DNA from 3 places in the Bradyrhizobium genosp. A genome. Region 2 is predicted to be linked to each of the others. Evidence: predicted binding sites of a transcription regulator. Region 2 holds the regulator's gene; each other region holds the start of a gene.
The links. Region 2 encodes PhoB, which activates phosphate uptake and scavenging genes when phosphate is short. Its sites were predicted from a motif close to TGTCATNNANCTGTCAT; they were not measured.

Region 1 (7,001 bases), 210 kb from region 2:
TTGATGGGACGTCTGGCCACGATGCCGGCCTGGCGCTCGCTCACGCAGACCTGGCCCGAACACGACAAGGCGCTGGCGATGTCGGCGCTGGAACAGTTCGACATTGCCTCGCTCGCCGCCCAGCGCGCCGACCAGCTCTCCGGCGGCCAGCAGCAGCGCGTCGCGATTGCCAGGGCGCTGGTGCAGCAGCCCGACATTATCCTCGCCGACGAGCCGATCGCATCGCTCGATCCGCGCAACACCAAGATCGTCATGGATGCGCTTCTGCGCATCAACAAGCATTTTGGCATCACCGTGCTCTGCAATCTTCATTCGCTCGACCTGGCGCGCAGCTATTGCGACCGCCTGATCGGCATGGCGCAGGGCCGCGTGGTGTTCGACGGCGCGCCGTCCGCGCTGACCGACCTTGTCGCACGTGAGCTCTACGATCTCGAAGCCGCCGACGTCATGGGCGGCACGCCTGCGCCGGCACCCGAGGGTGTTCCGGCACTCGGTACCGCCGCGGCCGCTTGAGCCGCGCCGCATCCTCGATTGCCAGTTTTTGCGTCCACAGACCCCAACCGATGAAGAGGGTATCATGATCACTCGCAGATTAATTCTCGCAGGCGCCGCCGCGCTCACCTTCGCCGGATCCGCTTCCGCCGAAGACTGGAAGTCGAAGTATCCGGAGATCACCTTCGCCGTGATCCCGGCCGAGAACGGCTCGGGCGTCACCGAGCGTTATGGTCCCTTCATCAATTATCTGTCGAAGGAGCTCGGCGTGAAGGTGACACTGCGTGTCGCCAACGACTACGCGGCTGTCATCGAGGGCCAGCGCGCCGGCAACATCCACATCGGCTATTACGGCCCGGCCTCGTTCGCGCGCGCCCGCCTGACCGGCGTCAAGACCGACGCGTTCGTCATCGACGTCAATGCCGACGGCTCGAAGGGCTACTACTCGGTGTTCTACGTACTGGCGAAGTCACCGTACCAGAAGATCGAAGACCTCAAGGGCAAGAACCTCGGGCTTGTCGATCCGAACTCGACCTCGGGCAACAACATGCCCCGCTTCAAGCTGAACGCAATGGGCATCGATCCCGACGCCTACTTCTCCAAGGTGGTCTTCACCGGCAGCCACGAGAATGCTGTGCTGGCGCTGGCCCAGGGCACCGTCGACGTCGCCGCCAACTGGTGGAACGCCGACGACGATTCCAACCTGACCCGCATGCTCAACAAGGGCATGGTGAAGTCGACCGACGGCACCGTGATGAAGAAGGAAGACTTCCGGATCATCGTGAAGTCCGACCTCATCATCAATTCGCCCTACGCCTATCTCAGCGATCTGCCCGACGACATGAAGGCCGCGATCAAGAAGGCCTTCCTCGATGCGGCGCAGAAAGACCCCGAGGCGTTCAAGAAGCTCTCCGACGGCAAGAACAAGCCGTGGGAGCCGATCGCCAACGACGACTACAACAAGACCATCGAGCTGATAAAGTTCGTCGACGCTCTGCGCAAGAAGGCGACCTGACCTCGTCAGGACGACGTACTGGAGCCGGGTCGCTGGACCCGGCTCTTTTTCTTGATGGACTATCGAAGACATGACCCTCGCCGTTTCGATCCTTCCCGAGCCGCAGCTTGCGGCGCTGAACATCGCTTACCGCAAGGCAGTCGCGCGCAAGCGTTTGCGGCTTCTGGCAGGCGCCGCGCTGTTCATCGCCGCGCTAATCGTGGCCTCGATCGGCGCCGAGGTTAACCTGCGCACCTTCTTCACTTATTTCGGCAATTTCATCAGCTATTTCGACCGCATCCTCACGCTCGACAGCGGCCAGCGGGTTTGGACCAATGTCGGCGAGTGGTTCTGGGGCTGGCACAAATGGCTGAAGCTACTCGGCGAGACGCTGCTCATCAGCTATGTCGGCACGCTGACCGGCGCGGTCCTTGCCTTCGCGCTCAATTTCTTCGCCGCTGAAAACACCTCGCCCGCGCCCTGGCTGCGCTTCACGGTGCGGCGCCTGCTCGAGTTCGCCCGCACGGTGCCCGGCATCGTCTTTGCGCTGATCTTCGTGATCGCCTTCGGCCTGGGGCCGATGGCTGGCGTGCTCGCAATCGCGATCCACTCCACCGGCGCGCTCGGAAAGCTGTTCTCGGAGATCGTCGAGAATGCCGATATGAAGCCGGTCGAGGGCATCCGCTCCACTGGCGCGAGCTGGGTCGCCTGCATGCGCTTTGCGATCCTGCCGCAGGTCTCGGCGGGCTATGCCAGCTACGCGCTCCTGCGCTTCGAGATCAACGTGCGCGAGGCCTCGGTGATGGGCTTCGTCGGCGCCGGCGGCATCGGGCAGGAACTGATCGTCGCGATCCGAAAATTCTACTACTCCGACGTCAGCGCGATCCTCGTGACGATCATCGTCGCGGTCTTCCTGATCGACATTACGACCGGCTGGGTGCGCGGCCGCCTGTTCGGCAAGGAGGCGCGGACGTGAGCAAGCCGCCGGAAGTGAATACCGCGGAAATCCGCGCGCGCTATCCCGATGTCTTCAACCGCCCGGCGTCGTCGCGGCTGGCGACGCCCTTGATGCTCGTCGCGGCGCTGGCGATCTTCGTGTTCGGCCTGGTCGATCTCGATTTCTCGCCTGCGCGCCTGATCTCCGGACTGAGCCAGCTCGGCTGGATCAGCATGATGATGATCCCGCCCGATCCCGGCTCGTCGCTGCCGCTCTATCTGAAGGCGCTGGGCGAGACGCTCTCGATCGCTCTGCTCGGCACCACGCTGGCCGCGCTGCTGGCGCTGCCGGTCAGCCTGCTCGCCGCGCGTAATATCGTGCCGAATATTCTCCGCTTCCCCGTGCGCCGCTTCCTCGATTCGATCCGCGGCGTCGACACGCTGATCTGGGCGCTGGTGTGGATCAACGTCGTCGGGCTCGGGCCGTTTGCCGGCGTGCTCGCCATCGCGGTGTCGGATTTCGGCGCCTTCGGCAAACTGTTCTCCGAGGCGATCGAAGGCGCAGACCAGAAGGAGGTCGAAGGCATCCGCGCCTCCGGCGGCAGCACGCTGCACGAAATCCGGTTTGGCCTAATGCCCCAGGTGCTGCCTGTGATCGCCGGCCAGGTGCTCTATTTCATCGAGTCCAACACCCGCTCGGCCACCATCATCGGCATCGTCGGCGCCGGCGGCATCGGCCTCCAGCTCGCCGAGCAGATCCGTGTGCTGGAATGGCAGAAGGTGTCGTTCCTGATCCTGATGATCCTGGTCGCGGTCGCCGCGATCGATTTCATCTCGGGCAAGCTGCGGTTCGCGATCATCGGGCGAAGGGCTGTGGCGTAGCTTCTTCGCCTCTCCCCGCGTGCGGGGAGAGGCCGACGCGCGCAGCGCGGCGGGTGAGGGGGACTCTCCGCGAAACTAGCTCTCACCGTGATCGTGGAAACAGCCCCTCACCCCAACCCTCTCCCCGTAAGAACGGGGCGAGGGAGATCAGGCAGCTCCCCCTACGGCTCCACCAAAAACTCCACCCGTTCCGCCGCAAAGCGCGAGTGCTTGGTCACCAGCGGCTTGCCCTCGAGATCGAGGTCCGTCGCATCGACCACCAGGATCGGCCGCCCCAGCGGCAGGTCGAGCCGCGCGGCGTCGGTGGCGTCGACGATGCCGGCGGTGATCCGGGTGGCGCCGCGGCGGTAGTCGCGGACGCCGTAATGCTCGAGCAGCTTTGTCATCGAGCGCGTCGCGGCAAACACCTCGCCCGCGCCCGGAAACAGTTCCGCCGACAGCCAGGTGGTGGAGACGCAGATCGGCGTGCGGTCGGCGAGGCGAATGGCCTCGATCCGCACCAGCGGCGCGCCGACCTTCAAGCCCAGCTCGCGCGCGAGGTCGCGGGTCGCGACATCATCGGACGCCTCGATCAACCGGCCATGCGGCTCGCGGCCTTCGGCGCCGACGATCTCGGAGAAGCGCGTGCGCGAACGCAGCGGATAGGCGAGCTTCTGCGCCTCGACATAGGTTCCACTGCCGCGCTCGGCGCGCACGATGCCGCGTTCGGCAAGGGCCGCCAGCGCGCGCCGCACCGTGTGGCGATTGACGCGATAGGTTTCGGCGATCTCCATCTCGCCCGGCAACTTGTCGCCGGCGGCAAAACGGCCGTCGGCGATGCCGCGCTCGATGCCATCGGCAACGAGGCGCCACAGCGCGACGCCTGATGAGGCGGTGTCCTGCATGCTCATGTCGGCGGCCAGCCTAGCCCGAAAATCACAGGTTTGTCACGAAACAGTCATGGCGTTTCCGTATCAAGTTGTCTAGTATCATAGACAACTTGAATTCGGCAAGGTCGGTAGATTCGGTGACCCAGCACAACACTCAACAAGCCCAGCGCCAGGCCGCCATGGCCGTGCTGGCGCACGCGGAGGCAGGCGAGATCGCCGCCCGCCTCCGCGCGATCCCCTTGCCCGGCCATCAGGATTTGCGCGCGCCGGAGAACGGCCTGGTGATGTTGCGCGGCCGGGTCGGCGGCGACGGCGCGCCGTTCAATCTCGGCGAAGCAACGGTGTCGCGCGCCGCGGTGCGGCTTGCGAGCGGCGAGGTCGGCTTCGGCTACACGCTCGGGCGCGATGGCGAGAAGGCGCGGTTGATCGCGCTATGCGACGCGCTGGCGCAGTCGCGCGATTTTGGCGGGCTCGTGGAGCGCGACGTTATCGCGCCGTTGCGTGAGGAGCTTATGATTCGGCGCAAGCAGACGGCGGAAGAGACCGCTGCGACGAAGGTTGATTTCTACACCATGGTGCGCGGTGAGGGGTGAGGCCATGACCACGATTGCGGAACTGCCGCCGGGGTTCGTCGACAAGGTGTTGTCGGCGCAATCGACTTTTCGCTCGGTCATGGACGCGATGGCCCGTCCGGGCTCGGTCCAGCGTATCGTGCCGATGGCGGGAGCGCCCGCTACGATGATGCGCGGCACCGCCGCGATCGCGCTGACGCTGTTCGACCACGACACGCCGCTCTGGCTCGATGCGCGGATGTCGGAAAGCTCCGACGTCCTGAAATGGCTGAAGTTCCACACCAGCGCGCCGGTGATCCAGGATCCCTCCATCGCGGCCTTTGCGCTGATCAGCGACGGCGGCGCGCTGCCCTCGCTCGAGCGCTTCGCGCTCGGCACCAACGAATATCCTGACCGTTCGACCACGGTGATCATTCAGGTCGACAGCCTGGACGCAGGCCGCAGCTTCGAGCTGCGCGGCCCCGGCATCGACGGAACCGCGACGCTGCAGGCGTCGATCAAACCGTTCGATCTGTTCGAGCGCTTAAGTTTCAACGAGACGCTGTTTCCGCGTGGCATCGACGTGGTTCTGGTCGCCGATGATTCCGTGGTTGCGATCCCGCGCACCACCCGCGTCATGAGCAAGGGAGGCTAGAGGCATGTATGTCGCAGTCAAAGGCGGCGAACGCGCCATCGAGAACGCTCATCGCCTGCTCGCCAACGCGCGGCGTGGGGACCAAAGTGTTGCGGAAGTCTCGCTTGACCAGATCTCGGAACAGCTTGGGCTCGCCGTCGACCGCGTCATGAGCGAAGGTTCGCTCTATGACCGTGAGCTCGCGGCGCTGGCGATCAAGCAGGCGCGCGGCGATTTGATCGAGGCGATTTTCCTGGTCCGCGCCTTCCGCGCCACCTTGCCGCGTTTCGGCGCCAGCGAGCCGGTCGACACCGGCGCCATGCGGGTGCAGCGGCGGGTGTCCTCGACCTTCAAGGACATTCCCGGCGGCCAGATCCTTGGACCCACCTTCGACTACACCCACCGCCTGCTCGATCCCTCGCTGGCCGAAGGCCTTATGCCGGAAGCGCCGGCTGTGGCCGAAGCCTCGACGGCGCCGACGCCGCGCGTGACCGACATCCTGGGCCGCGACGGGCTGATCGAGACCTCGCCGCAAGCCGAAGACGGTGCCAGCGTCGGCGATATCACCCGCGAGCCGCTGAACTTTCCTGCGGACCGCGATTTGCGCCTGCAGAATCTCGCGCGCGGCGATGAAGGCTTCCTGCTGGCGATGGGCTACTCCACCCAGCGCGGCTACGGCCGCAACCATCCCTTCGCCGGCGAGATCCGCTTCGGCGAGGTCGAGGTGGAGTTCGTTGCCGAAGACGTCGGCTTTGCTGTGCCGCTGGGCTCGATCGAGCTGACGGAGTGCCAGATGGTCAACCAGTTCAAGGGCTCGGCGACGGAAGCGCCGTGCTTCACCCGCGGTTACGGCCTTGCCTTCGGCCAGAGCGAGCGCAAGACCATGTCGATGGCACTGGTCGACCGCGCGCTCCGTGCCCGCGAGCTCGGTGAAGAGGTGGGAGCCCCGGCGCAAGATGAAGAATTCATCATGTCACATTCGGACAACGTCCAGGCGACCGGCTTCGTCGAGCATCTCAAGCTGCCGCACTATGTCGACTTCCAGTCCGAGCTCGGCCTGCTGCGCAAGCTGCGCAAGGAATTTGCCGAAGCCTCGAGCGAGGCCAATGCGCCCGATGCCATGAAGGAGGCCGCGGAATGAACGCGCCCGCCTACAATTTCGCCTATCTCGACGAGCAGACCAAGCGGATGATCCGCCGCGCGATCCTGAAGGCGATCGCGATCCCCGGATATCAGGTACCATTCGCCAGCCGCGAAATGCCGATGCCCTATGGTTGGGGCACCGGCGGTGTGCAGGTGACCGCCGCGATCCTGGGACCGCAGGACGTGCTGAAGGTGATCGACCAGGGTTCCGACGACACCACCAACGCAATCTCGATCCGCAAATTCTTCGCCAAGACCGCCGGCGTCGCGACCACGACGTCGACGGACGAGGCGACCGTGATCCAGACCCGTCATCGCATTCCCGAGACGTCGCTGCACGCAAACCAGGTGCTGGTCTATCAGGTGCCGATCCCGGAACCCTTACGCTTCCTCGAGCCACGCGAGACCGAGACGCGGCGCATGCATGCACTCGCCGAATACGGCCTGATGCACGTAAAACTCTACGAGGACATTGCCCGCTTCGGTCACATCGCGACCGC
Region 2 (7,001 bases):
ATGGCTGTCGAGAGCAATGTAGTAGACGCCGCCGGACCATATGATCGCGCCAAGGCCTTGAGCGCGTTCAAGCTTGGCGATGTCACCTTCTACTGGATCACTCGCCTCAGCGCGATCTCCGTGCTGCTGATCCTCGGCGGCATCATCATTTCGCTGATCGTCGGCGCTTTCCCGGCGATGAGGGAATACGGCTTCGCGTTCCTGTGGACGCAGCGCTGGGCACCGTCGGCGGATCCGCCTGTGCTCGGCGCGCTCGGGCCGATGTACGGCACGCTGGTCACCTCCTTCATCGCGATGCTGATCGCCATTCCGGTTGGTCTCGGTATTGCGATCTTCCTGACCGAGCTCTGCCCGCAATGGCTGCGCCGCCCGATCGGCATGGCGATCGAGCTGCTCGCCGGCATTCCCTCGATCATCTACGGCATGTGGGGCTTCTTCGTGTTGGGTCCGTTCCTGGCCAACAACTTCCAGCCCTTCATGATCAAGATTTTTGACGGCGTCCCTGTGCTCGGCGCGATCTTCGCAGGTCCGCCGTCCTATCTCAGCCTGTTCAACGCCGCGCTGATCCTCGCCATCATGGTGCTGCCCTTCATCACCTCGATCTCGGTCGACGTGTTCAAGACGGTGCCGCCGGTGCTGAAAGAGGCCGCCTACGGCGTCGGCTGCACCACCTGGGAAGTCGTCCGCAGCGTGGTGATCCCCTACACCCGCGTCGGCATCATCGGCGGCGTCATGCTGGGGCTGGGTCGCGCGCTCGGCGAGACCATGGCGGTGACCTTCATCATCGGCAACTCGTTCCGCATCTCGTCATCGATCTTCGCGCCGGGCACCACGATCTCGGCGGCGATCGCATCCGAATTCGCCGAGAGTGACGGCCTGCACCAGTCCGGCCTGATCCTGCTCGGCCTGCTGCTGTTCGTGCTGACGTTTTTCGTGCTCGCCGGCGCCCGGCTGATGCTGATGCGGCTGGAAAAGAAGGCGGGGAACTAGCATGAACCCGATTTACGCACGCCGCCGCCGCAAGGACATCCTGATCCGCGGGCTTTGCTTCGGTGCCGCCGCCTTCGGCGTCACCTGGCTCGCGCTGATCCTGATCACGCTGCTTTACAACGGCATCGCCGGCCTCAACCTCGAACTGTTCGTCGCGGACACGCCGCCTCCGGGCTCGACCGAAGGCGGCCTGCGCAACGCCATCGTCGGCTCGCTGATCATGACCGCGATCGGCGTCGGCATCGGCGCGCCGCTCGGCATGTTCGCCGGCACCTATCTCGCCGAGTACGGCCGCAACGACAAGCTGACCTCGGTGATCCGCTTCATCAACGACATTCTGCTCTCGGCGCCCTCGATCATCATCGGCCTGTTCATCTACGGCGCGGTGGTGGTGCCGATGCGCGGCTTCTCGGCAATCGCAGGCTCGCTCGCGCTCGCCGTCATCGTGATCCCGGTGGTGCTGCGCACGACCGAGGACATGCTGCTGCTGGTGCCGAACGCGCTGCGCGAGGCGGCTTCTGCGCTCGGCCTGCCGCGCTCGCTGGTGATCAAGCGCATCGCCTACCGTGCCGCGCGCTCCGGTCTCATCACCGGCGTGCTGCTCGCTACCGCCCGCGTCGCCGGCGAAACCGCGCCGCTGCTCTTCACCGCGCTGTCGAACCAGTTCTTCAGCCTCAGCCTGAACAAGACGATGGCGAACTTGCCGGTCACCATCAACAACTTCGTCCAGAGCCCCTACGTCTACTGGAAGCAGCTCGCCTGGAGCGGCGCGCTGCTGATTACCCTGACCGTGCTTGCCCTGAACATTGGCGCTCGCATTCTTGGCGCCGAGAGGACCGCAAAATGAGTGATCTTTCCGTATCGATGAGCGCTGCCGGTGGTCTGCCGCAGGCGCCCATGCTGCCGGAAGCGCCCGCCAAGGTGACGGTGCGCAACCTCAACTTCTATTACGGCGAGCACCACGCGCTGAAGAACATCAATCTGGTGCTCGGCGCCAACCGCGTCACGGCGTTCATCGGCCCGTCGGGCTGCGGCAAGTCGACCCTGCTGCGCATCTTCAACCGGATGTACGACCTCTATCCGGGTCAGCGCGTCACCGGTCAGCTGATGCTCGACCAGACCAACATCCTCGACCCCAAGCTCGACCTCAATTTGCTGCGCGCCCGCGTCGGCATGGTGTTCCAGAAGCCGACGCCGTTCCCGATGACGATCTACGAGAATATCGCCTTCGGCATCCGTCTCTATGAGAAGATCTCGAAGTCGGAGATGGACGACCGCGTCGAGAAGGCGCTGCGCGGCGGCGCGCTGTGGAACGAGGTCAAGGACAAGCTCAACGCTTCCGGCCTGTCGCTTTCCGGCGGCCAGCAGCAGCGCCTCTGCATCGCCCGCACCGTCGCGGTGCGGCCCGAGGTGATCCTGTTCGACGAGCCCTGCTCGGCGCTCGATCCGATCTCGACTGCGAAGGTCGAGGAGCTGATCCAGGAGCTGTCCGAGAACTACACGATCGCGATCGTGACCCACAACATGCAGCAGGCGGCCCGCGTCTCCGACAAGACCGCCTTCATGTATCTCGGCGAGCTGATCGAGTTCGACGACACCAGCAAGATCTTCACGTCGCCGACCGACCGACGCACGCAGGATTACATTACCGGCCGGTTCGGCTGAGGAGACTGGATATGGGTTCTGAACATACCGCAAAGGCCTTCGACACCGACCTCCAGGAGCTCACCCGGTCGGTGGCGGAAATGGGCGGCCTCGCCGAGCGCATGATCGTCGATTCCGTCGACGCGCTGATCCGCCGCGACGTCGCGCTCGGCCAGCGCGTCGTCGCCACCGACGCCGACATCGACGCCCTCCAGAAGAAGATTGAGGAGCACGCCGTGCTCACCATCGCCCGCCGCCAGCCGATGGCGGTGGACTTGCGCGAAATCGTCGGCGCCATGCGGGTCGCGACCGATCTCGAGCGCATCGGCGACCTCGCCAAGAACATGGGCAAGCGCGTCGCGGCGCTGGAGACGGATTTCCATCCGCTGAAACTGTTCCGCGGCCTCGAGCACATGACCGACCTCGTGCAGCAGCAGGTCAAGTCGGTGCTGGACGCCTATGCGGCGCATGACCTGCCGGCGGCGATGGCGGTGTGGAAGGGCGACGAGGAAGTCGACGCCATCTGCACCTCGCTGTTCCGCGAGCTCCTCACCTATATGATGGAGGATCCGCGCAACATCTCGTTCTGCATCCATCTGATGTTCTGCGCCAAGAACATCGAGCGGATCGGCGACCACGCCACCAACATTGCCGAGACCGTGTTCTACATGATCGAAGGCCAGGCCATCACCGACAAGCGACCGAAGGGCGACATGACGACGTTCGCCGCGCCGGTCCCGAACACCTGATTTCACGATACCTGAACACGCAAGGAGCCACGACACCATGGGCGCACGCATTATGGTGGTTGAAGACGAGGAAGCTCTGACCGAGCTGCTTCGCTACAACCTCGAAGGCGACGGCTATGACGTCGAGACGGTGATGCGCGGCGACGACGCCGACACCCGCCTCAAGGAGCACATCCCCGATCTGATCGTGCTCGACTGGATGCTGCCGGGACTATCAGGCATCGAGCTGTGCCGGCGGCTTCGTGCGCGGTCCGACACCAAGCAGCTGCCGATCATCATGCTCACCGCGCGCGGCGAGGAGAGCGAGCGGGTGCGGGGCCTTGCGACTGGCGCCGACGATTACATCGTCAAGCCGTTCTCGGTGCCTGAGCTCCTGGCGCGCGTGAAAGGTCTGCTCCGGCGCGCAAGCCCCGAGCGGCTCGCTACCGTGTTGGCTTTCGGCGACATCGAGCTCGACCGCGAAAAGCGCCGCGTGGCGCGCTCCGGCCGGCCGATCGATCTCGGCCCGACAGAATATCGCCTGCTGGAGTTCTTCCTGGAGCACCCCGGCCGCGTGTTCTCGCGCGAGCAGCTGCTCGATAGCGTCTGGGGCCGCGACATCTATATCGACGAGCGCACCGTCGACGTGCATATCGGTCGCCTGCGCAAGCTGCTCAATCTCGGTCGCGAGCAGGACCCGATCCGCACCGTCCGCGGCGCGGGGTATGCGCTCGATGATCGCTTTGCAAAGGCCGAGCAGACGTAGGGCTGGCAGTTTGATTTGAGCTGCGGCCACAGACTCCAATGTCGTCCCGGCCTAGTTGCGCAATTGCGCGCGGGGGGCCGGGACCCATAGCCACAGGTGGACGTGGTGGGCGGGACTTGGAGTGACCCCTTAGCGCAGAAATTGCGTTCTCGGAGAATGGGTCCCGGCCCCCGTGCGCAATTGCGCACTAGGCCGGGACGACACCAAACTTTGTTGACTCGTCGCGCGCTGAACCTCAGCGCGGGCTCGGCTTCGCCGGCGCACGCCGGCGATCCGCTGCCGGCTGATACGCCACCCGCGAGTGCTGGGCGCAATAGGGCAGCCCGGAGAGCGCCTTGCCGCCGCAGAAGAAGAAATCCGGGCTCGAGGGATCGCCGACCGGCCAGTGGCAGGTCGCCTCGTTCAATTCGAGCAGCGACAGCCGCTGGCTCATCGGCACCACGTTGTCGTAGGTGACCGGCTCGGCCTCGACCTCGACCTCGAAGGCCTGCGCCAGCGCGGTATTGCCGCGTGCCATAGGCCTGCTCACCCGCATCATGTGCTGCGCTGGGCGCGCCTTGCGCGGCCGCGGAGCTGCCGAAGACGGACTCTTGGCGCGGCCGGAGAGGCCAAGCCTGTGCACCTTGCCGATCACGGCATTGCGGGTGACATTACCGAGCTCTGCCGCGATCTGGCTGGCCGAAAGTCCGGCCTCCCAGAGCTTTTTCAGTTGCTCGACGCGATCATCCGACCAGGTCAAAACCGTCATTGCACCCTTTCCTTCGCCGGCGCCTGCCATCCTGGGGCCGCACGACGAATGCCTAAGCCTCGAAAAACCCGTGCCGTCAGAATCCCTTAAGGCTCGCCGGGCGCAATGAGACGCCCGAACGTTTACGCCGGTACATGAGGACTTAGAGGATCAGAACCGCTGCACGAGATGTCGTATCTGACAAGCCAAACGCTACAATATGGCGTGACTCACGCGCAAGAGTCCGCCGACTCGCTTCCACATGTTCCGTGGCCAAAACCCCGCAAATCTGGCACCGCAAGACTACGGAATCAGCATTTCGTGGGGCTTTCCGGGCGGCATTGACACCCGTGGTGCCAAGCATAAGATAGTCGTGCGTGCCGCCCTTAAAAGGCGGCACGTTTCGTTTTCCGGACCAATGATGCGCTGCGCAACGCACGTTCAGGCCGTCCGAAACATCCAAAGAGATCATCATGGCTAACAGCGCAGCACCGCATTTGCTCCCCGTTTTCGCCAGGGCCGACATTGGTTTTGAGCGTGGTGAAGGCGTCTGGTTGATCGCAACCAATGGCGATCGCTATCTCGATTTCACGTCGGGCGTGGCGGTGAACGCGCTCGGCCATGCCCATCCCGCGCTGGTCAAGGCGCTGCAGGAGCAGGCGACCAAGCTCTGGCACATGTCGAACCTGTTCCAGAGTCCGGACGGCGAGAAGCTCGCGAACCGGCTCTGCAACGAGAGTTTTGCCGACTTCGTATTCTTCTGCAATTCCGGCGCCGAAGCGCTGGAGGGTGTGATCAAGCTGGTCCGCCATCATCACTTCTCCAAGGGTCATCCGGAGCGCTACCGCATCATCACCTTCGAAGGCGCTTTCCACGGCCGCACGCTGGCAACGCTGGCTGCGACGGGATCTGCAAAATATCTCGAAGGCTTTGGTCCGCCGATGGATGGCTTCGACCAGATTCCGCATGGCGACATCGAGGCCGTGAAGAAGGCGATCGGTCCGCAGACCGCCGGTATCCTGATCGAGCCGATCCAGGGCGAGGGTGGCGTGCGTTCGGCGACGCCTTCTTTCCTGCGGGCGTTGCGCCAGCTCTGCGACGAGAAGGGCCTGCTGCTCGCCTTCGACGAGGTGCAGACCGGTATGGGCCGCACCGGCGATCTCTTCGCTCATCGGCGCACCGGCGTCACGCCTGACGTGATGTCACTGGCGAAGGCGCTCGGCGGGGGCTTCCCGATCGGCGCGGTGCTGGCGACTGCGGATGCGGCCTCCGGCATGGGGCCCGGCTCGCACGGCTCCACCTTCGGCGGCAACCCGCTGGCGATCTCGGCTGCGAACGCGGTGCTCGACGTCATGCTCGAGCCCGGCTTCTTCGACCACGTGCAGAAGATGTCGCTGCTGCTCAAGCAGAAGCTCGCTTCCGTGATCGACCGCCATCCCGATGTCGTCAGTGAAGTTCGCGGCGAGGGGCTCTTGATCGGCATCAAGGCCGTGGTGCCGTCGGGTGACCTGGTTACGGCGCTGCGCAACGAAAAACTGCTCACCGTCGGTGCCGGCGACAATGTCGTGCGCTTCCTGCCGCCCTTGATCGTGACCGAGGCGGAGATCGAGGACAGCATCGGCCGGCTCGAACGCGCCTGCACTGCGCTGTCCGGTAACAAGCGGGCGGCAAGCTGATGAGCAAGACGCCAAAACACTTCCTGGATATCAGCGAGCTCCCGCTGTCGGAGCTCAAGAACATGCTCGCGGCCTCCTCCGCCATGAAGGCGAAGCAGAAGGCGCATCAGCCGGTCAGGCCGCTCGAAGGCAAGACGCTGGCGATGATCTTTGAGCGCCCGTCGACCCGCACGCGGGTGTCGTTCGATGTCGCCATGCGCCAGCTCGGCGGCGAGCCCATCATGCTCACCGGCGCCGAGATGCAGCTCGGCCGCGGCGAAACCATTGCCGATACCGCGCGTGTGCTGTCGCGCTATGTCGACGCCATCATGATCCGCATTCTCAATCATGAGGCGCTGCTTGAGCTCGCAGCGTACGCGACCGTGCCCGTCATCAACGGCCTGACGCGGCGCTCGCATCCCTGCCAGGTGATGGCCGACCTCCTGACCTTTGAGGAACATCGCGGCCCGATCGAGGGCAAGACGGTGGCC
Region 3 (7,001 bases), 4.2 Mb from region 2:
CGTAGAGCCGCGTCGGCGTCAGCAGCGCGCCGCCAAGCGTCATCACCGGCGCGAACGGCGCCTGCGCCTCGAAGCCGATGCCGGACTGTTCCACGATCTTGCGCACCAGCGAGAAGCCGTTGGAGTGCACGCCCGACGAGGCCAGGCCGATCACGGCGTCGCCCGCGGCAATGTCCTTGCGCGGCAACAGCGTGCCCCGCTCGGCGGCGCCGACGGCAAAGCCGCCGAGATCATAGTCGCCATTCTTGTAGAGGCCGGGCATTTCGGCGGTCTCGCCGCCGATCAGGGCGCAGCCGGACTCGCGGCAGCCGTCGGCGACGCCGGCGACGATCGCCGCCGTTGCCTCCGGGTCGAGCCTGCCGCAGGCAAAATAGTCGAGAAAGAACAGCGGCTCGGCGCCCTGCACCACGAGGTCGTTGACGCTCATGGCAACGAGGTCGATGCCGATCCCGCCATGCAGGCCGGTCTCGATCGCGATCTTGACCTTGGTGCCGACGCCGTCGGTGGCCGCGACCAGGACGGGATCCTTGAAGCCGGCCGCCTTGAGGTCGAACAGGCCGCCGAATCCACCGATCTCGGCGTCGGCGCCGGGCCGTGCGGTGGCGCGTACCATCGGCTTGATCAGGTCGACCAGGCGGTTGCCCGCGTCGATATCGACGCCTGAATCGGCGTAAGTGAGGCCGTTTTTGCGGTCGGTCATGCCCGATTTCCAGTGGGTTTGCGGCTGGTTACGTCGAATTCCGGGGACGCGCAATGGCAAGCGTGGCGGCCCACCCTATAGTATGTAGATATCAACCGGTTCAGCCTCCAAACGGGCCGGATTCGAGGTCAGGCCGGGTGCCGGGAAGCGCCGCGTGAGTATTCCGAACATCATTACGCTGGGCCGCATCATGCTGGTCCCGATCATCGTCTGGGCCATCGTGTCGAGCCAAATGGAGGTCGCGTTCGCCGTCTTCCTGGTCGCCGGCATCAGCGACGCCGTCGACGGCTTCCTGGCCAAGCGGTTCAACATGGCGAGCGAGCTCGGCGCCCTGCTCGATCCGCTCGCCGACAAGGCCCTGCTGGTCTCGATTTACCTGTCGCTCGGCATCTGGGGCGACATCCCGCGCTGGATCGTGATCCTGGTGGTGTCGCGCGACATCATGATCGTCACCGCCGTGATCGTGTCCTGGCTGTTCGACAAGCCGGTCGAGATGAAGCCGTCGAAAGTATCCAAGCTAAACACAGCAGCTCAGGTCGCCTACGCGGCCCTGGTGCTGGCCGCGCTTGCCTTCGGCTTCCAGGCGGCGCCCTATGATATGATCCTGATGGGCTTGGTCACGGTGTTCACGCTCTCTTCGGTGTCACTCTATCTCGTCGAGTGGCTACGGCACATGAGCACGATCGACGGCAAATGAGCTGGGATACGGCCCCGCAAAAGGCCAACTCCCGCCCGATATGCCGAATCTCATCAAGCAAAGCCGGCGCGCCGGCACGGAGCAAAGCAAGCGTGGCAGGCCGCGTTCATCCCCGACAATTGGCGTTTTCGCTTCCGCACGCGGAGAGCCTCAGCCGGGACAATTTTCTCGAAGGCCCCGCCAATGCTGCCGGGCTCGCCCTGATCGACGGCTGGCCGGAATGGCCGAACCGGGTCATGTCGCTCGCCGGCCCCGAAGGCTCAGGCAAGAGCCATCTCGCCGCGATCTGGGCCGAGGAGGCCGGCGCCCGCTCCACTTCGGCCAATGCGTTGACCGCAGCCAGCGTCCCCGGCGCGCTCGCGACCGGCGCGCTGGTGGTCGAGGATCTCAAGGCCGGGGATTTTGACGAGCGCGCCCTCTTCCATCTGATGAACCTCGCCCGCGAGGACGACGCCTATGTGCTGTTCACCGGACGCGAGGCACCGGCGGCGGTGGAGGTCGAGCTCCGCGACCTCCGCTCCCGGCTTCGAACGATTCCCGTGATTTCACTCGCGCCGCCGGACGACCAGCTGTTCCGCGGCCTGATCGTCAAGTTCTGCGCCGACCGCCAGCTCTCGGTGGACGAAAGCGTGGTAAGCTACCTCGCGACCCGGCTGGAGCGATCGTCGGCCGCGGCCCGGCGCGCTGTGGAACTACTCGACGGCGAGGCGCTGCGGCTCGGCCGCCCCGTCACCCGGGCGCTCGCGGCCGAGCTGCTCCGGGACGCCTGACCGCCGAATCCCCTTAGCGCCGCTTGACGCGGCGCGGCGGCGGAACATCAATGTCATCGAAACGTCATCGCGCTAACACATGCTCCGGCCGGTTTTGCGCATAAGTCGCAAATTGGGGCGAACTGGATGGACCGACTTCTCATGGACTCCGCGCAAGCTGTTGAAACGAAAGAGAAAGCCACGGAAGCTGAGGCCCTGCCGGCGATTGCCTCGAGCCCTGAGCGATTCATCAATCGCGAGCTCTCCTGGCTGCATTTCAACCGCCGCGTCCTGGAGGAATCGGTCAACGCCAGCCACCCCGTGCTGGAGCGGGTGCGATTCCTGTCGATTTCCGCAAATAACCTCGACGAGTTCTTCATGGTCCGCGTCGCCGGCATCAAGGCGCAGATCCGCGAGGGCATCGCTGAACGCGCCCCCGATGGCCTGACGCCGTCCGAGCAGCTCGCGCTGATCAACCGAACCGTCTCCAAGCTCGCCTCCGACCAGCAGGCGATCTGGGCTGATTTGCGTGGCACGCTCGCCGACGTCGGCATCGTGCTGGTCGACGGCAAAGAGGTCACCAAGGCGGAGCGGACCTGGCTCGAGGATTATTTCCTCAACAACGTGTTCCCGCTGCTGACACCATTGGCGATTGATCCGGCCCACCCGTTTCCGTTCATCCCGAGCCTCGGCTTCACCATCGCGCTTCAGCTCACGCGTGCCATCGACGGCAAGCAGATGAACGCGTTGATCCGCATGCCCGGCAAGATCGACCGCTTCATTCGCCTGCCGGGCGACGGCAAGGTGGTGCGCCTGATCTCGCTGGAGCAGGTGACCGGCCTTTTCATCAATCGCCTGTTCCCCGGCTACAGTCTCCACGGCCAGGGCTCCTTCCGCATCATCCGCGACTCCGAGCTCGAAATCGAGGAAGAGGCCGAAGACCTCGTCCGCCTGTTCGAGACCGCGCTGAAGCGCCGCCGCCGCGGATCGGTGATCCGGCTCGAGATCGACGCCAAGATGCCGGAGCAGCTGCGCAGCTTCGTGCAGCACGCGCTCTCGGCGGCCGACGACGAGGTGTTCCTGGTCGACGGCGTGCTCGCCATGAACGAGCTGTCGCAGCTCACCCGTCTCGACCGGCCCGATCTCGAATTCACCCCTTACGTGCCGCGCCATCCCGAGCGCGTGCGCGAGCATGGCGGCGACATCTTTGCCGCGATCCGGCAGAAGGACCTGGTCGTCCATCACCCCTACGAATCCTTCGACGTGGTCGTGCAGTTCCTGCAACAGGCCGCGCGCGATCCTGACGTCGTCGCGATCAAGCAGACGCTCTATCGCACCTCCAACAACTCGCCGATCGTGCGCGCACTGGCCGAAGCGGCCGAAGCCGGCAAGTCCGTCACCGCGCTGATCGAATTGAAGGCGCGCTTCGACGAAGAAGCCAACATCCGCTGGGCGCGCGACCTCGAACGCGCCGGTGTGCAGGTCGTCTACGGCTTCCTCGAGCTGAAGACGCACGCAAAACTCTCGATGGTGGTGCGCCGCGAGGGCGGCAGCCTCACCACTTACGTCCATACCGGCACCGGCAACTATCATCCGGTCACCGCGCGTATTTATACGGACCTCTCCTACTTCACCTCGGAACCGACCATCGGCCGCGACGCCGCGCGCGTATTCAACTTCATCACCGGCTACGCGGCGCCGAGCGATCTGGAAAAGATGGCGGTGTCGCCGCTGACCCTGCGCAAGCGCATCATCGAGCACATCCAGGGCGAGACCGAGCACGCGCGTCACGGCAAGCCCGGCGCGGTCTGGATGAAGATGAATGCGCTGGTCGACCCCGATATCATCGACGCGCTCTACGAGGCGTCACAGGCGGGCGTGCAGGTCGAGCTCGTGGTCCGCGGTATCTGCTGCCTGCGCCCCGGCATTCCCGGCCTGTCGGAGAACATCCGCGTCAAGTCGATCATCGGACGCTTCCTGGAGCACGGCCGAATCTACTGCTTCGGCATGGGCCAGGGCCTGCCGAGCGCGAAAGCGGCTGTGTATATCTCGTCGGCCGACATGATGCCGCGCAACCTCGACCGCCGCGTCGAGGTGCTGTGTCCGCTGCAAAATCCCACGGTGCATCAGCAGGTTCTCGAACAGATCATGGTCGCGAATCTGAAGGACAATGAGCAGAGTTGGCAATTGTTGCCGGACGGGTCCTCAACGCGTATGAAGACCGCGAAGGGCGAGGAGCCTTTCAACGTGCACAATTACTTCATGACAAATCCGAGTCTGTCTGGCCGTGGAAAGTCGCTCAAGGAATCCTCGCCGCGCCGTCTCACGCGCCGAAACGAACGCCATCAGTCCTGACCGGAGAGCTTTGCCGTGAAACGCCCGCGCAAGCGTGGCGCTAGCGTCGCGGTCATCGACATCGGCTCCAACTCGGTTCGTCTCGTCGTCTACGAGGCGCTGGCGCGGAGCCTGATTCCGATCTTCAACGAGAAGACGCTGTGCGGCCTCGGGCGTGAGGTGCAGAGCACGGGTCTGCTCGCGCCCGACGCCGTCGACAAGGCGCTGACCTCGCTGAAGCGCTTCCGCGCGCTGTGCCGCGTGATGCAGGTCGGCCGCGTGTTTGCGATTGCGACCGCGGCCTGCCGCGACGCTTCCAACGGCCCCGACTTCATCGCGAAAGCCGAGCGCATCTGCGCCGTGAAGATCGAGATCCTGTCCGGACCGCGCGAGGCGAAGCTGTCGGCACTCGGCGTGATCTCCGGCATTCACCGCCCCGACGGCATCGTCGGCGATCTCGGCGGCGGCTCGCTCGAGCTGATCGACGTGCGCGGGAACAGCGTGCGCAGCGGCGTGACGCTGCCGCTCGGAGGTCTCGCACTGCAGGACCTCGCGCACAAATCGCTGAAGCGCGCCGACCGCATCGTGCGCGAGGCGATCGACGAGGTGCCGCAGCTCGCCGCCGGCCGCGCCCGCACCTTCTACGCCGTCGGCGGCACCTGGCGCGCGCTCGCCCGCATCCACATCATCCAGAGCGGCTATCCGCTCCAGGTGATGCACGGCTATTCGATTCCCGCGACCGAGGCGCTCGATTTTGCCCGCCGCCTGCGGCGCCTCGCCGCCGTCGACATGCTCGCCGACATCGAGGTCGTCGCCGATGCGCGGCGCCCTCTCCTTACCTACGCAGCGCTGGTGCTCGAGCACATCATCCGGGTCGCAAAACCGAAGACCATCGTGTTCTCGACCTTCGGTGTGCGCGAGGGGCTGCTGCACGAGAAGCTGCCCGAGGCCGAGCGCAACAAGGACGGTCTGATCTGCGCCGCCGAAGAGCTGAACCAGCTGTTGTCACGCTCGGCCAAGCACGCCCGCGAGCTGATGACCTGGACCGATCGTCTGGCGCGCGTGGTGAAGTTGCGCGAGACCGAGGAAGATCGCCGTCTGCGCCACACCGCCTGTCTTCTGTCCGACATCGGCTGGCGCGTCCATCCCGACCATCGCGGCGAGCAGACGCTGAGCCTCGTGGTCAACGCGAATTTCGGCGCGATCGACCACCGCGAGCGCGCCTTCGTCGGACTGTCCGTGTTTTATCGCTATGCCGGCTTGAGCGAAGAGAACCAGCCGCCGCTGACGATGCAGGAATTGCTGACACCGGCGCAGCTCGAACGCGCCCGCCTCCTTGGCGCGGCATTCCGTGTCGCGCATCTGATCTCGGCGGCACGTCCTGGCGTGCTGTCCGCCACGCATTTCCGCAGTCAGGGGCGCAATCTGATGCTGGTGTTCGAACACCGGCTCGGCGATCTCGTCGCCGACCGTGTCGGCAGCCGCTTCAAGCAGTTCGCCCGCCTGATCGGGCGCAGCGGATCGATCGTGCGGCGCTAGTTCACCTCCCCCAGCGGGGAGAAGTGAAAGCACCTCTTCCTCGCAAGAGTTTATTCCACCGAGACCTTGGCGTGTTGCTCGGAGGCTTCGAGCGCGGCCTTGCTCAGGCTGCGCCGGCGCCAGATCGAGCCGACCAGCAGCACGACGACGACACCGAGCGCGGCGCAGAGATATTCGGCGCCTCCGCCCCCATGGGCGAATTGCGGCGGGATGTGCAGAGCGCCGAGCATGTTGTCCAGCGAGGCGCCGAACGGACCTTCGGATAGCAAGTGCAGCTTCGGCACGATGCCGGGATCGGTCGCGATCACCTCACCCGCGATCCAGCCGAGCAGCGCAGCGCCAGCCCAGACCAGGATCGGCAGCTTCGACAGCAGCGCCATGATCAGCGCTGCGCCGGCGACGATCAGGGGCACGCTGATGGCCAGGCCGAGCACCAGGAGCGGCACGCTGCCACTGGCGGCCGCGGCGACCGCAATGACGTTGTCGAGGCTCATGACGATGTCGGCGACGACGACGATCTGCACTGCTTGCCACAGATGCGAGGCCGACTCGACGCCGTCCTCGTCCTCGTTCTCCGGCACCAGCAGCTTTGCCGCGATCACGATCAGCGCGAGGCCGCCGACCAGCTTGAGGTACGGCAGCGCCATCAGGCTCGCGACGATGCCGGTGAAGATGATTCGCAGCAGCACGGCGGCGCCGGCGCCGAGCACCATGCCCCACAGCCGATGCCGCGGCTTCAGGCCGCGGCAGGCAAGCGCGATCACCAGCGCGTTGTCGCCGGACAAAAGGATGTTGATCCAGATGATCTTGCCGACCGCAATCCAGAAGGTCGGCTCGGCCATCTCATTGCGGAACTGGGTGAAGAATGCCTCGATCGTGGCGGGATCGAAGATCTGCCAGAGCCAGTTCACAATCAGTCCTTTCGCCCCGTCGACTTAACTCATCGGCTGAAGCTCAGCCGACGATCTCGTTGCCCGAGAAG

Region 1: the regulator PhoB is predicted to act here: its motif matches at 4,229-4,245, upstream of phnF (phosphonate metabolism transcriptional regulator PhnF).
Region 3: the regulator PhoB is predicted to act here: its motif matches at 2,219-2,235, upstream of ACP2YP_RS18100 (RNA degradosome polyphosphate kinase).

What each region holds. Positions count from the first base shown of each region.
Region 1 is NZ_CP188196.1:7,915,637-7,922,637, reverse strand. It holds gene phnC (phosphonate ABC transporter ATP-binding protein) at 1-513, shown strand, start outside; gene phnD (phosphonate ABC transporter substrate-binding protein) at 578-1,507, shown strand; gene phnE (phosphonate ABC transporter, permease protein PhnE) at 1,578-2,462, shown strand; gene phnE (phosphonate ABC transporter, permease protein PhnE) at 2,555-3,304, shown strand; gene phnF (phosphonate metabolism transcriptional regulator PhnF) at 3,466-4,194, opposite strand; gene phnG (phosphonate C-P lyase system protein PhnG) at 4,353-4,766, shown strand; gene phnH (phosphonate C-P lyase system protein PhnH) at 4,771-5,379, shown strand; gene ACP2YP_RS37095 (carbon-phosphorus lyase complex subunit PhnI) at 5,384-6,499, shown strand; gene ACP2YP_RS37090 (alpha-D-ribose 1-methylphosphonate 5-phosphate C-P-lyase PhnJ) at 6,496-7,001, shown strand, end outside.
Region 2 is NZ_CP188196.1:8,123,306-8,130,306, reverse strand. It holds gene pstC (phosphate ABC transporter permease subunit PstC) at 1-990, shown strand; gene pstA (phosphate ABC transporter permease PstA) at 992-1,837, shown strand; gene pstB (phosphate ABC transporter ATP-binding protein PstB) at 1,834-2,655, shown strand; gene phoU (phosphate signaling complex protein PhoU) at 2,667-3,383, shown strand; gene phoB (phosphate regulon transcriptional regulator PhoB) at 3,421-4,128, shown strand; gene ACP2YP_RS38110 (GcrA family cell cycle regulator) at 4,364-4,876, opposite strand; gene ACP2YP_RS38105 (aspartate aminotransferase family protein) at 5,329-6,531, shown strand; gene argF (ornithine carbamoyltransferase) at 6,531-7,001, shown strand, end outside.
Region 3 is NZ_CP188196.1:3,928,828-3,935,828, reverse strand. It holds gene purM (phosphoribosylformylglycinamidine cyclo-ligase) at 1-700, opposite strand, end outside; gene ACP2YP_RS18110 (CDP-alcohol phosphatidyltransferase family protein) at 855-1,397, shown strand; gene ACP2YP_RS18105 (chromosomal replication initiator DnaA) at 1,490-2,167, shown strand; gene ACP2YP_RS18100 (RNA degradosome polyphosphate kinase) at 2,309-4,501, shown strand; gene ppx (exopolyphosphatase) at 4,517-6,019, shown strand; gene ACP2YP_RS18090 (TerC family protein) at 6,070-6,930, opposite strand; gene ndk (nucleoside-diphosphate kinase) at 6,974-7,001, opposite strand, start outside.